DNA from 2 places in the Mesorhizobium sp. USDA 3734 genome. Region 2 is predicted to be linked to the other one. Evidence: predicted binding sites of a transcription regulator. Region 2 holds the regulator's gene; the other holds the start of a gene.

Region 1 (7,312 bases), 7.3 Mb from region 2:
GCAAGTGAGCCAACCCCACAATCAATGGCCGGCCCGACATGACTGCCGGGCCGGCGATTTCTCGACAGACTGGATTGAAGCATGAAAGCCGTCGTCTGCCGCTCGCCCGGCGACCTTGTCCTGGAAGACCGTCCCGCGCCCGGTGCGCCACCTGCAGGGTGGGCGCTAGTGGCGGTCAGCCATGTCGGCATCTGCGGCACCGACTACCACATCTTCGAGGGCAAGCATCCGTTCCTCGCCTATCCCCGCATCATGGGCCATGAAGTATCGGGAACGATCGTCAAGACCGGCGACGGCGTCGAACTGGCGGTTGGCGAACCCGTCGTCATCAACCCCTATCTTTCCTGCGGCAAGTGCATCGCCTGCCGGCACGGCAAGCCGAATTGCTGCGTCAGGATCGAGGTGCTCGGCGTGCATCGCGACGGCGCCATGTGCGAACGGATCCTGGTGCCGGCGCAAAACCTCTATCCGGCCAACGGCCTGTCACTGGCTGACGCCGCTGCCGTCGAGTTCCTGGCGATTGGCGCGCATGCCGTGCGGCGCTCACGCGCCGATCCCGGCGCCCGCACCCTGGTCATCGGTGCCGGCCCGATCGGGCTTGGCACCGCCATCTTCGCCCGCATCGCCGGGCTCGACGTGACGCTGCTCGACATGAGCAGCGAAAGGCTCGCCTTCGCCGCGAATGAGCTTGGTTTCCAGACCCTCGACGGCTCGTGCGGCGCGGAGCCCGATCTGGTTAGGGAGGCGACATCAGGCGAAGGCTTCGATGTGGTCTTCGACGCCACTGGCAACACCCAGTCGGTGCGGTCGGCCTTCGCCCATGTCGCGCATGGCGGGACGCTGGTGCTGGTCTCCGTCGTCAAGGACGACATCAGCTTTTCCGATCCGGAATTCCACAAACGCGAGATGACGCTGATCGGCAGCCGCAACGCGCTGCGCGCCGACTTCGACCATGTCGCCGCCTCGATCCGCAACGGCGCCGTACCGCTGGCCAAGCTCGTCACCCACCGCACATCGCTTGCCGAAACGCCGTCCGATCTCGCCCGCTGGGCGCATGAGAAATCCGGCCTGATCAAGGCTGTGATCGAGGTTGGGTCATAACATGGCAGACGGTGAACCCGGCCCGAATTGACGACGCCCGAGCCAGGTCGACCCCCACTCCGTCTCGGCTTCGCCGAGCCACCTCTCCCCCGATCGAAGGGGTAGAGGAAGGGTGCGAGTTCACCGACCTTGGCGCCCTTCCTCTCCCTCCGGAGGGGGGAGAGGTGGCGCTGCGAAGCAGCGACGGAGTGGGGGAAGCCGGTCCTCAAACGCCAAGCCGCTGACAAGTGAGCGCGGCCGAGCTAGGCCGTCACTCCCTACAGCGCCGACAGCTTCAGTTCCACCCGTTCGGCCGGGAAGCGCGACTCGGAAAACTGGATCGGCTGGCCGTCCGGCGTGACGTTGACGGCGACCGTGACCAGCACGATGGCGCCCGGCTGCAGGTCGAGATCGGCAAGGTCCGCCGCATCGGCATGGCGCGCCGACAGAACGGTCGATTGCCTGAGATAATCGTCGATGCCGAACCGCGCCAGCGATGCTGTGATCGAGCCGGTCTCAGCCATCGCTGCATCGATGCCGGCAAAGCGCCTGGCATCGAACCAGCCGGCCGCGCGCGATACCGGCCGTCCATCGGCTTCGCCGCGCGTCTCCAGCCGGATCACCTCGGCCCCCCTGGCAAGGCCAAGGCCTTCGGCGACGCGCTGGCTGGCCGGCTCGACCGACGAGGCGAGCAGGACGATGTGCCGTTCGGACGTTTGCCCCTGCAAGCCTGTCGAAAAACGTGTGCGCGCGCCAATCGGATAGGACAGCCGCTTGCGCGACAAGACGAAGGTCCCGCGCCCCTGCTCGGCCCGCAGCACGCCTTCCTGCACAAGGGCTGATATGGCGCTACGCACCGTGTGGCGGTTGACGCCATAGCGCTCGGCCAGTGCCACCTCGGGCGGCAGCGCGGCATTCTCCGCGAAATCGCCGATGGCGATCGCATGCAGGATCTTGTCGGCAATCTGCCGCCACAGCGAAACGCCGCTGCGCCGCTCGATGCTGTCCGCTGCCAGCCGTCCGACCATTGATTGCCCCGCCTTTTAGCCCTGTCATCCACCCGTCATGGACTCGCGCTAGATAATGGGTATAATTTGTATAGTTGTCTATATCAATAGATAAATTTAGCAAAGAGGAATGCTGATGCGAGGACAGGAAGCCCGCGACCAGGCCGAACGCAAGGCCGCCATGGCAACATTGGCGCAATCCAGCGGCGATGACATCGTCCGGCTCTGGAACGAGGCCGGCCTGCCTTCGGACGCTGAGCTGCTGCGCGGCCCCGAGACCGGCCTGGTCACCCTGCGCGGCCGCATCGGTGGTGGCGGCCGCGCCCTTCAATGTCGGCGAAGCGACCGTCACCCGCGCCACAGTCCGGCTGCCGTCCGGACAGGTCGGCCATTGCTATGCGCTTGGCCGCGACAAGCAAAAGGCAAGGCTGGCGGCCATCGCCGACGCGCTGTGGCAGGACCCTGCCCGCCGTGCCGATATCGAAACCAGAATACTGGCGCCTTTACGGTCGGCCCTGACCACGGCGCACGAGAAACGCCGCGCCGAGACGGCGGCAACGAAGGTGGATTTCTTCACCATGGTTCGCGGAGAAGACTGATGGACATTGCAGCGCAATCGATCGAGGGCGGTTTCGCCGATCCGGTCTTCAATGCCCAGACCGTATTCCGAGCGGTCATGGATGCGATGGCACGGCCGGGCAGTGTGCAACCCCTGCCGGCCTTCGCTCGCCCGCCGGCGCCGCTCTCGGCAAGCGCCGGCGCCATAGCGCTGGCGCTTTGCGACAACGACACGCCGCTGTGGCTCGACCCGGCTCTGCAAGCTTCCGCGGCGGTCAAATCCTGGCTTGGCTTCCACACCGGCGCGCCCTTGGCCAACACGCCGGCCGATGCGCATTTCGCTTTGATCGCCACGCCGGCCGAGATGATGTCGTTGGACGGCTTTTCGCAGGGCACGCAGGACTATCCCGACCGCTCGACCACACTGATCCTGCACGTCAGCGATCTCGTCTCCGGCACACCGCTGTTGCTCGAAGGTCCCGGCATCGAAACCAGCGCCACGATTGCACCGGCGCAGATGCCGCGTCATTTCGTCGAGCAGTGGAAGCAGAACAACAAGCGTTTTCCGCGCGGCGTCGACATCATCCTCGCCACCGCTGATGGCATAGCCTGCCTGCCGCGCACGACGCGCATCAAGACGATGGAGGCGTAAGATGTATGTCGCGGTAAAAGGTGGCGAAGCGGCCATTGCCAACGCCCACAGCCTGCTTGCCGACCGCCGGCGCGGCGACCGTTCGGTGCCGGCCCTTCGCCTCGACCAGATCGTCGAGCAGCTGGCGCTCGGCGTCGACCGGGTGATGAGCGAAGGCTCGCTCTACGACCGTGAACTGGCGGCACTCGCCATTGTCCAGGCACGCGGCGACATGATCGAGGCAATCTTCCTGGTGCGTGCCTATCGCACCACGCTGCCGCGCTTCGGCTACTCCAAGCCGATCGACACCGCCAACATGCTGGTCGAGCGGCGCGTGTCGGCGACCTACAAGGACCTGCCCGGCGGCCAGTTGCTTGGGCCCACCTTCGACTACACGCACCGGCTGCTCGATCCCGAGCTTGCGGCCGGCGCCGATGTCGCCGAGCCGCTGCAGCGCGAGACTGAAGCGCAAGCCATGCCGCGCGTTTCGGCGATCCTTGCCCGCGAAGGCCTGATCGAGCCGGACGGCGACATGCCGCAGGACCATGTCCCCGGCGACATCACCCGTGAGCCGCTGGAATTCCCGATGGCGCGCGACATCCGCCTGCAGGCGCTGTCACGCGGCGACGAGGGTTTCCTGCTGGCGCTCGGCTATTCCACGCAACGTGGCTATGCCCGCAACCATCCCTTCGTCGGTGAGATCCGCATCGGTGAGGTCGAGCTGGAGCTCGACGTGCCGGAACTGCCTTTCGCTGTGCCGCTCGGCACGGTGCGGGTCACCGAGTGCCAGATGGTCAACCAGTTCAAGGGTTCGGCCAAGGCGCCGCCGCAATTCACCCGCGGCTACGGGCTCGTCTTCGGCCAAAGCGAGCGCAAGGCGATGGCGATGGCGCTATGCGACCGGGCGCTGCGCGCCTCCGAGCTCGGTGAGGATGTCGTCGCCGCTGCCCAGGACGAGGAGTTCGTCATCTCGCATTCCGACAACGTCCAGGCGACCGGCTTTGTCGAGCATTTGAAGCTGCCGCATTATGTCGACTTCCAGGCCGAACTCGATCTCGTGCGCCGCATGCGCGCCGAATACGACGCGCACGAAAACCCCGCGAAGGTCGAAGAGAAGCGGGAGGCCGCGGAATGATCGAAGGCCTGTCCCACATGACTTTCATCGTCCGCGACCTCGACCGGATGACCGAAATCCTGACCGGAGTTTTCGAAGCGCGCGAAGTCTATGCCAGCGACGCCAAGCAGTTCTCGCTGTCGCGCGAAAAATTCTTCCTGATCGGCGACATCTGGATCGCCATCATGGAGGGCGAGCCCTTGCCGGAGCGCAACTACAACCACATCGCCTTCAAGATCGACGACGCCGATTTCGACCGCTACGCCGAGCGCGTCGGCAAGCTCGGGCTCGACATGCGGCCGCCACGCCCGCGCGTCGAGGGCGAAGGCCGCTCGATCTATTTCTACGACGATGACAACCACATGTTCGAACTGCACACCGGCACGCTCAATGAGCGGCTGGCGCGCTACGCCAAGGGATTTGAGGTCGCATCATGACCGACATCGCCACCTACAACTTCGCCTATCTCGACGAGCAGACCAAGCGGATGATCCGCCGGGCGATCCTCAAGGGCATCGCCATTCCCGGCTATCAGGTGCCCTTCGCCTCTCGTGAAATGCCGATGCCTTATGGCTGGGGCACCGGCGGTGTCCAGGTCACCGCTTCGATCATCGGCCCCGATGACGTGCTGAAGGTCATCGACCAGGGCGCGGACGACACCACCAACGCGGTGTCGATCCGCGCCTTCTTCAAGAAGGTCGCCAATGTCGCTGTCACCACCGATACCGCCAGCGCCACCATCATCCAGACCCGCCACCGCATCCCCGAGCATCCGCTGACGGCGGGCCAGGTGCTGGTCTACCAGGTGCCGATTCCCGAGCCGCTGCGCTTCCTGGAACCGCGCGAAACCGAAACGCGGAAAATGCATGCGCTGGAGGAATACGGCCTAATGCATGTCAAACTCTACGAGGACATCGCCAAGCACGGCCGCATCGCCACCACCTATGCCTATCCGGTCAAGGTCGAAGGTCGCTATGTGATGGACCCGTCGCCGACGCCGAAATTCGACAATCCCAAGATGCACCGCTCGCCGGCATTGCAGCTGTTCGGCGCCGGCCGCGAAAAGCGCATCTATGCGGTGCCGCCGTTCACCGAAGTGGTCAGCCTCGACTTCGAGGATCATCCGTTCGAGGTGCAGACCTTCGACCAGCCCTGCGCACTGTGCGCCGCCGAGAATGTCTATCTCGACGAAGTCATCCTCGACGACCATGGCGGCCACATGTTCGTCTGCTCCGACACCGATCACTGCGAGAAGCGGCGGGCGGACGGCCATCGCGGCCATCTTGCCCCGGAAACCCATCTTGCCTCTGAAACAATGGAGCCGGCGCGATGACCGACGAACCGCTGCTGCGCGTCTCGGCGCTCTCCAAATTCTACGGCTCGCGCGTCGGCTGCGACAACGTCTCCTTCGACCTGTGGCCGGGCGAAGTCCTGGCTGTCGTCGGTGAGTCCGGCTCCGGCAAGACGACATTGCTCAACTGCCTGTCGACGCGGCTGCTGCCCAGTTCCGGCACCGCCAGCTACCGCATGCGCGACGGCCAGTTCCGCGAACTTTACCGCATGAGCGAGGCCGAGCGCCGCTTCCTGATGCGCACCGACTGGGGTTTTGTCCATCAGAACCCCGCCGACGGCCTGCGCATGACGGTATCGGCCGGCGCCAATGTCGGCGAGCGGCTGATGGCGGTCGGCGACCGTCACTACGGCAAGATCCGCGCCACCGCCGTCGACTGGCTGTCGCGTGTCGAGATCAACGAGGACCGCATCGACGACGAGCCGCGCGCCTTTTCCGGCGGCATGCGCCAGCGCCTGCAGATCGCCCGCAATCTCGTCACCGGGCCGCGACTGGTGTTCATGGACGAACCCACCGGCGGCCTCGACGTCTCGGTGCAGGCGCGCCTGCTCGACCTGCTGCGGGGTCTGGTCACCGATCTTGGTCTGGCGGCCATCGTCGTCACCCATGACCTTGCCGTGGCGCGGCTTTTGTCTCAGCGCATGATGGTGATGAAGGACGGCCGCGTCGTCGAAAGCGGCCTCACCGACCGCGTGCTCGACGACCCACGAGCGCCCTACACGCAATTGCTTGTTTCCTCGATTCTGCAGGTTTGACGATGATTGCTCCAGCGCATGGCCCACAAACGAATGACTATGGGAGGGCCTTCTAGTGCCCACCCCCCTCGTCATTTCCGACGTAGCAAAAAGCTTCACCATGCATCTGCGCGACGGCATCAAACTGCCTGTTGTCGCCGGTGTCTCGTTCTCGATCAGGGCAGGCGAATGCACCGTGCTCGGCGGCCCGTCCGGTGCCGGCAAGAGCTCGATCCTGAAGATGCTCTACGGCAACTACGCCGTCGACGAAGGCCAGATCATCGTCATGCACGATGACGGGTTGATCGATCTCGCCACGGCCAGCCCGCGCACCGTGCTTGCCGTGCGCCGGCAGACGATCGGCTATGTCAGCCAGTTCCTGCGCACCGTGCCGCGCGTCTCGGCGCTCGATGTCGTCGCCGAACCGCTGGTCGAGCGCGGCGAGGATCGCGAGATTGCCCGTGGCAAGGCACGCGCCTTGCTGGCGCAGCTCAACCTGCCGGAGAAACTGTGGGCATTGCCGCCGGCGACCTTCTCCGGCGGCGAGCAGCAGCGCGTCAACATCGCACGCGGCTTCATCACCGAGCACCCGATCCTGCTGCTCGACGAGCCGACTGCCTCGCTCGATGCCAGGAACCGCGATGTCGTGATCGAACTCATCGCCGCCAAGAAGGCGGCTGATGTCGCCTTGCTCGGCATCTTCCATGACCACGACGTGCGTGAGGCGGTTGCCGACCGCGTCATCGACGTCACCGCTTTCGCTCCCGGAAAAATCGCCGCATGACGAGGAAATTGTCCGAGACACCGCTGGTCCATCCGACAGCGGAGGTGCAGAAC
Region 2 (7,312 bases):
ACGCCGAGCAGCACCATGCCGGACTGCAGCGACTGCATCAGCAGCGCGCCAAGCATGGCACCGATGATCGTTCCCGAGCCACCGGCGAGCGATGTGCCGCCAATGACGGCGGCGGCAATGACCAGCAGTTCGTCCAGAGTTCCAAGCACGTTGGTCGCCGAATTCTGCCGGGCCGAGGAGATCGCGGCGGCGATCGTCGCCAGCACGCCCATGATCATGAACACCTTCATGGTGATCCAGCGCGTGTTGATGCCGGCGAGATTGGCAGCCTCGGGATTGCCGCCGATGGCAAAGACATAGCGGCCGAAACGGGTGCGGTTGGTGATGAAGGTCATGACCAGCCCGACGGCGATCGCCATCAACACCGGTATGGCTATGCCGTGAGCGATGAACAGGCCACCTTCGGGAACGGTGATGTTGTTGGCGGCCGCATATCTGTTCACGATGCCGATCGGCCAGGGATAGGAATTGGCGAGCCAGACCGCACCCATGATGACGGCGCAGGTGACGACGCCGAGCAGCGTCTCGGCCCAGATCGGACGCAGCGGAAAACGGAAACGCTTGCGCTGCACCCGCCCGTTGAACAGCGCAAACACCACGGCGAGGCAGGCGACGACCCCGACGACCCAGCTCCAGGTCGCGCCGATCGATCCCGATGGCCCGCCGCCCATGAGCTGAAAGGTGGCGTCAAGCGGTGCCACCGTCTGGCCTGATGTGACCCACCAGGCGGCACCGCGCCAGACCAGCAGTCCGCCCAGCGTCACGATAAAGGCGGGCACTTCGAGATATGCGATGACGAAGCCTTGAAAGGCCCCGATCAGCAGGCCGAGCGCCAGGCCGATGACCAATGCCAGGACCCAGATCCACGGATTGCCGAGTTCGAGCCCGACAAACCGGACCAGGAAATGCACCTGGGCAAAGCCCATCACCATGCCGATCAGGCCTTCGGCGGAACCGACGGAGAGGTCGATGTTGCGCATGACGATGACCAGCACCATGCCGCAGGCCATGATGGCGACCGCCGATGTCTGCACCGACAGATTCCACAGATTGCGCGGCGTGAGAAAGGTGCGGCTGTCGAAATCGAGCGGATTGACGCCAAGGCGCAGGCTGGAAATGACATGCAGCCCGATCCAGATGATCAGCAGGGCGCCGATCATGCCGAGCATGCGGGTATCGATCTCGGTCGCCTTCAGGAACCGGGCGACCGCGCCGAGTTCCGACGCACGTGCTGTGTCGGCCTGCGGGTTGGACGTCGTATCGGTCATGATTTCCTCCCACCGGCTGGCCGTCTGACGCGGATGCCGGAACCCAGCCTAGAAGCTATCCGCGTGATGCGGAAACACAAATCTTTTTGAGAAAACGCCGCGGCTTTTAGGCCGCGGCGTTCAGATATTTCGACGTGATCCAGATCAGTTGCAGGCCGCGACGGTGCCGGCGGCGACGCCCGCGCAGACTTCGTCCTTCTTGATCCAGCCGGCGTCGATGACCACGTTGAGATTGTCCTTGGTGATGGCAACCGGGGTCAGGAACAGCGACTTGACGGTGTTGCCGCCAGGCGTCGTGAAGTCCTTGGCGCCGGCGATGTCGCTCGTCTTCTTGCCGTCGGCGAGCTGCGAGGCGATCTCTGCGGCGTTCTTGCCGAGTTCGCGCGCGTCCTTCCACACCGACACGGTCTGCGTGCCGAGCGCGATGCGGTTCAGCGCGGCGTGATCGCCGTCCTGACCCGAGACCGGCACGGTGCCGGCAAGGCCCTGCGCCGTCAGCGCCGCGACGACGCCGCCGGCTGTGCCGTCATTGGCCGCGACCACGGCATCGACCTTGTTGTCGTTGGCGGTGAGGAACTGTTCCATGTTCTTCTGGGCGTTGGCGGGCAGCCAGCCGTCCGTATAGGCCTCGCCGACATTCTTGATCTTGCCGCTGTCGATGGCTTCCTTGAGCACTTCCATCGAGCCCGAGAACAGGAAGTCGGCATTCGGATCGGCACCCGAACCCTTGATGAAGACATAGTTGCCTTCCGGCTTGACCTTGAACACTTCGCGGGCCTGCATGCGGCCGACTTCCTTATTGTCGAAGGTCAGATAGAAGACGTCCTTGTTCTCGATCAGACGGTCATAGCCGACGACCGGAATACCTTCGTCCAGCGCCTTCTGCACCGCCGGGCCGATGGCCGAGGCATCCTGCGCCAGGATGATCAGCGAATTGGCGCCCTGCGAGATCAGGCTTTCGACATCGGTAAGCTGCTTGCCGGGATTGGACTGCGCATCGGCGGAGATGTACTTGTCGCCGGCGGCCTCGATCGCCGTCTTCATGGCGGCCTCGTCGGTCTTCCAGCGCTCTTCCTGGAAGTTGGACCACGAAACGCCAATGACCTTGTCCTTCGCCTGCGCAACCGACGCGAGCGTCAGCGACATGGCGGCACCCGCCAGGATGGCGGCTGTGAATCTTTTCATAATATCCTCCCTGCGCCGCGTATGGCGCGACCAAACTGACCCGAAGGCCGGCACAGAGGCTCTATTTTTTCGAGCCTCGAAAAAATACTGGTCCAACACCCGAACGCTGTCAACATTGATTCTGATGGATTTTGATGTGCTCGCGAATTTTTTTCGAGCTCCGGAATAAATAAATGACAGAGTGGGCGGCTTCTGCCAGTATTTGCCTGCGTTGCCGACAGCGTTCGAGGGGCACGGAGAGCCGCGGCGACCGGGAGGACTTGAGTAAACATGTCGGTCGGAATCCGCCACGACGATTTGCGCCGGCGCAACCGGGCGATGGTGATTGCGGCCGTGCGCCGCGCCGGACAACCATCACGCACCGAGATCGCCGCGACCACGGGCCTCAGCCACTCGACCATATCGGCGATCTCCTCCGACCTGATCGGCGAAGGCATCCTGACCGAAAGCAAACCAAGCGAGGCCGGCTCGCTCAAACGCGGCCGGCCGCAGGTCGGCCTCGGCCTCAATCCGGAAGCGGCGGCGGTGATGACCGTGGTGCTGTCGCTGAATTTTCTCTCCGTCGCCGTCATCGACTATGCCGGCCAAGTGATATCAGAGGAACAGCGCCGGCTGGACACATTGACGATGTCCCGCGAGGCGCTGATCGGCGAATGCGTCGCCATCGTGCGGCGCCGTCTTGAGGACCCCGACCTTGACGTCCGCAGCGTCGCCCGCATCGCGCTGGCGATCCAGGGCATCACCGACACCCGCGCCCGCGCCATGTTGTGGTCGCCGATCACGCCGCACACCGACATCGCCTTCGCCGACATACTCGAGGACGAGTTCGGCATCCCCGCCACCATGGAAAACGACTGCAACATGATGGCGATAGCGCTGCGATGGCGAGATCCTGATCGCTACCGCGACGATTTCATCGCCATCCTTTTGTCGCACGGCATCGGCATGGGCCTGGTGCTGAAGGGCGAGCTGTTCACCGGCACTCATTCCTCGGGCGGTGAGTTCGGCCACATGATCCATCAGCCGAACGGTGCGCTGTGTCGCTGCGGACGGCGCGGCTGCGTCGAAGCTTATGCCGGCAACTACGCCATCTGGCGCAACGCCAGGCAGTTGGGTGAGGACGCAGAACCCGTCGCCGATGTCAGCGACGCCGACATGCGCGCCTTGGCGACCGCGGCCCGCGAAAAGGATGGCCCCGAGCGCGAGGCCTATCGCAAGGCCGGCGAAGCGCTCGGCTACGGTCTCGGCAGCCTGTTCGCGCTGATCGATCCGGCGCCCGTTGCCATGGTCGGCGTCAGCGCCGCTGCCTTCGACCTGATCGAGCCCGCATTGCGCAAGGCGATTGCCCAGACCGCCGGCGGCCAGCACTCGAAATCGATTTCCTTCGACACCGAGCCGAACGAACTGCCGCTGATCCGCGAAGGCTGCGCCATGCGCGCGCTGACCTTCGTCGACCAGGAGATTTTTGCACCCGGCGCGCAGACGAGATCCGGCCTCACCGGCAAGAACGTGGCGTGAGTTCAAACGAGGGAGTTCAGTCTTCCCTGATCGCGTATCCGGCCCCACGAATGGTGCGGATGACATCCGGCATGCGGCCATTGTTGACCGCCTTGCGCAGCCGGCCGACATGCACATCGACCGTGCGCTCGTCGATATAGATCGTCTCGCCCCAGACATTGTCGAGCAGTTGGCTGCGCGAGAACACGCGGCCGGGATGGCGCATCATGAACTCGAGCAGGCGGAATTCGGTCGGCCCGAGCCGGATCTCGCTCTTCTTGCGATAGACCCGGTGCGACTCGCGATCGAGCACGATGTCGCCGACCTTGAGCACGCTGGACAGCACTTCCGGCTTGGCGCGGCGCAGCAGCGCCTTTACCCTAGCCATGAATTCCGGTGTCGAGAACGGCTTGACCAGATAGTCGTCGGCGCCGGTCGACAGGCCACGCACGCGGTCGCTTTCCTCGCCGCGCGCGGTCAGCATGATGATCGGCAGCCGCTCGGTCTCGGGACGCATTCTTAGCCGACGACAGAGTTCGATGCCGGAAACCGCAGGCACCATCCAGTCGAGCACCAGAAGGTCGGGAACGTTCTCCTGCAGCCGGATCTCGGCCTCGTCGCCGCGCGTCACCACCTCGACCTGGTAGCCTTCGGATTCGAGATTGTAGCGGAGCAGCACGCCTAGCGGCTCCTCATCCTCCACCACCATGATGCGTGGCGCGATCATAGACTGGTCACCCCTGTCGTCATGCCGCCGGCGCGGACATTGCCGTCTCGTCCTGCTTCGGACGATTGGCGGGCAGCTGCGTGCCGGTCAGAACATAATAGGCATTTTCGGCGATGTTGGTCACATGGTCACCGATGCGCTCGAGGTTCTTGGCGCAGAACAACAGATGCGTGCAGGCCGTGATGTTGCGCGGGTCTTCCATCATGTAGGTCAGGAGTTCGCGGAACACCGAGGTGTATTTGACGTCGATGCGTTCGTCGTCGGCACGCAGTTTTGCCAGGGCCGCGGCGTCGCGGGCCGCATACTCCTCGATCACGCCCTGCACCTGGATCAGCACCAGCTGCGCCATTGCGTCGATGGAATGCGACAACTCGCGCGGCGTGACGCTGAGGCCGACGGTGCCGACGCGCTTGGCGATGTTCTTGGCAAGGTCGCCGATGCGTTCGAGATCGCCGGCCATGCGGATCGAACCGACGACATGGCGCAGATCGTCGGCCATCGGCTGCCGCTTGGCGATCAAGGTGATGGCGCGGTCGTCGAGCTCGCGCTGGCGCGCATCCATGATCGCATCGTCGGAGACGACGCGCTGTGCCAGGGCGTTGTCGGAATTCAAAAGCGCCTTGGTGGCGCCACCGACCATCGAGCCGGCGAGATCGCCCATGTCACTGATGAGCCTGCTGATCTGTCCGAGATCCTCGTCGAAAGAAGCGACTGTGTGTTCGCCCATGATCTTGTCCCTCGTATGCCTGAACTCAGCCGAAGCGGCCGGTGATGTAGTCCTGCGTGCGCTTCTCGCGGGGCGACGTGAAGATCTTCTCGGTGCGGTCGAACTCGACCAGTTCGCCCAGATACATGAAGGCCGTCTGCTTCGACACGCGCGCCGCCTGCTGCATGTTGTGGGTGACGATGACGATCGTGTAGTCGGCTTGCAACTCGTCGATCAGCTCTTCGATCTTGGCGGTCGACAGCGGGTCAAGCGCCGAGGCCGGCTCGTCGAGCAGGATGACTTCCGGCTTCACCGCCACGGTGCGGGCGATGCAGAGCCGCTGCTGCTGGCCGCCGGAGAGGCTGAGGCCGCTGGCGTTGAGCTTGTCCTTGACCTCGGTCCAGAGTGCCGCGCGCTTCAGCGCCTGCTCGACACGGCCGTCCATCTCGGACTTGCTGAGCTTTTCATAGAGCCTGACGCCGAAAGCGATGTTTTCATAGATCGACATCGGAAATGGCGTCGGCTTCTGGAACACCATGCCGATCTTGGTCCGCAGCAGGTTGAGATCCTGCGAGCGGTCGAGGACGTTCTGGCCGTCAAGCAGCACCTGACCCTCGGCGGTCTGCTTGGGATAGAGTTCGTAGATGCGGTTGAAGACGCGCAGCAGCGTCGACTTCCCGCAACCCGAAGGCCCGATGAAGGCGGTGACGCTGCGCTCGGGCAAGGACAGCGTGATGTCCTTCAGCGCCTTCGACTGGCCGTAGTAGAAGTTGAGGTTCTTCACCTCGATCTTGATCTTGGCGGCTGCCTCGGCAGCGATCGTCATGTCTGGAGACAACATCTGGCTCATTTGTCCTCTCTGCGTCCGGTCAGGCTGCGAGCAACGATGCTGAGCGCGAGAACCGTCAATGTGATGATGAGTGCACCGGTCCAGGCCAGTTGCTGCCATTCCTCGTAAGGGCTGAGAGCGAACTGGAAGATGGTGACAGGCAGGCTGGCCATCGGCGCGTTGAGATTGCTCGACCAGAACTGGTTGTTGAGCGCTGTGAAGAGCAGCGGTGCCGTCTCGCCGGAGATGCGGGCGATCGACAGCAAGATGCCGGTGACGATACCGGAAAGCGCGGCACGGTAGGCCACCGACTTGATGACCACCCAGCGCGGCGCGCCGATCGCGGTGCCGGCTTCGCGCAAGGCGTTCGGCACCAAATTCAGCATGTCTTCGGTGGTACGCACGACAACCGGGATGACGAGGATGGCGAGCGCGACGGAACCGGCAAGGGCCGAGAAATGCCCCATCGGCCGCACCAGGAGCTCGTAGACGAACAGGCCGATGATGATCGACGGTGCGGACAACAGGATGTCGTTGATGAAGCGCACGATCGTGGTGAGGCGCGAGAAGCGGCCATACTCGGCCATATAGGTCCCGGCCAGCACGCCGATCGGCGTGCCGACGATGACGGCGATGACCGTCATCACCACGCTGCCATAGATGGCGTTGAGCAGGCCACCGGCATCGCCGGGCGGCGGCGTCATTTCGGTGAACACCGACAACGAAAGGCCTGCGAGACCCTTGTAGAGAAGCGCGCCGAGAATGAGCGCCAGCCAGGCAAGGCCGATGCCCGCCGCGACCAGACAAAGCGTCATCATCACGGAATTCCTCGTCTTGCGACGGCGGTGAAGCGATGTGGCTGTCGACATCGGTCAGGCTCCGGTTCGGCGATCGATGCGCATCAGCATGTAACGTGCGATGGCAAGGATCAGGAAGGTGATGACGAAAAGGATCAGGCCCAGAGCAATCAGCGATGACGTGTAAAGCTCGCCATCGGCCTCGGTGAATTCATTGGCGATGGTCGCTGAAATCGTCGTGCCAGGCGCGAACAGCGAGGCGCTGATACGGTGCGCATTGCCGATGACGAAGGTCACCGCCAT

The links. The regulator PhoB, encoded in region 2, activates phosphate uptake and scavenging genes when phosphate is short. The targets are predictions, from matches to a motif close to TGTCATNNANCTGTCAT.
Region 1: a site for PhoB is predicted at 2,131-2,147, ahead of phnF (phosphonate metabolism transcriptional regulator PhnF). Genes of this name have one in related genera too.

What each region holds. Positions count from the first base shown of each region.
Region 1 covers NZ_JBWCCW010000001.1:70,596-77,907, reverse strand. Annotated here, with positions in the region: gene ACZ89F_RS00415 (ABC transporter permease) at 1-8, shown strand, start outside; gene ACZ89F_RS00410 (zinc-binding alcohol dehydrogenase family protein) at 82-1,101, shown strand; gene phnF (phosphonate metabolism transcriptional regulator PhnF) at 1,359-2,108, opposite strand; partial or broken gene phnG (phosphonate C-P lyase system protein PhnG) at 2,224-2,686, shown strand; gene phnH (phosphonate C-P lyase system protein PhnH) at 2,686-3,297, shown strand; gene ACZ89F_RS00390 (carbon-phosphorus lyase complex subunit) at 3,299-4,411, shown strand; gene fosX (FosX/FosE/FosI family fosfomycin resistance hydrolase) at 4,408-4,827, shown strand; gene ACZ89F_RS00380 (alpha-D-ribose 1-methylphosphonate 5-phosphate C-P-lyase PhnJ) at 4,824-5,723, shown strand; gene phnK (phosphonate C-P lyase system protein PhnK) at 5,720-6,496, shown strand; gene phnL (phosphonate C-P lyase system protein PhnL) at 6,552-7,259, shown strand; gene ACZ89F_RS00365 (DapH/DapD/GlmU-related protein) at 7,256-7,312, shown strand, end outside.
Region 2 covers NZ_JBWCCW010000001.1:7,367,265-7,374,576, reverse strand. Annotated here, with positions in the region: gene ACZ89F_RS35390 (sugar ABC transporter permease) at 1-1,268, opposite strand, end outside; gene xylF (D-xylose ABC transporter substrate-binding protein) at 1,413-2,453, opposite strand; gene ACZ89F_RS35380 (ROK family protein) at 2,724-3,971, shown strand; gene phoB (phosphate regulon transcriptional regulator PhoB) at 3,988-4,677, opposite strand; gene phoU (phosphate signaling complex protein PhoU) at 4,697-5,404, opposite strand; gene pstB (phosphate ABC transporter ATP-binding protein PstB) at 5,430-6,233, opposite strand; gene pstA (phosphate ABC transporter permease PstA) at 6,230-7,081, opposite strand; gene pstC (phosphate ABC transporter permease subunit PstC) at 7,085-7,312, opposite strand, start outside.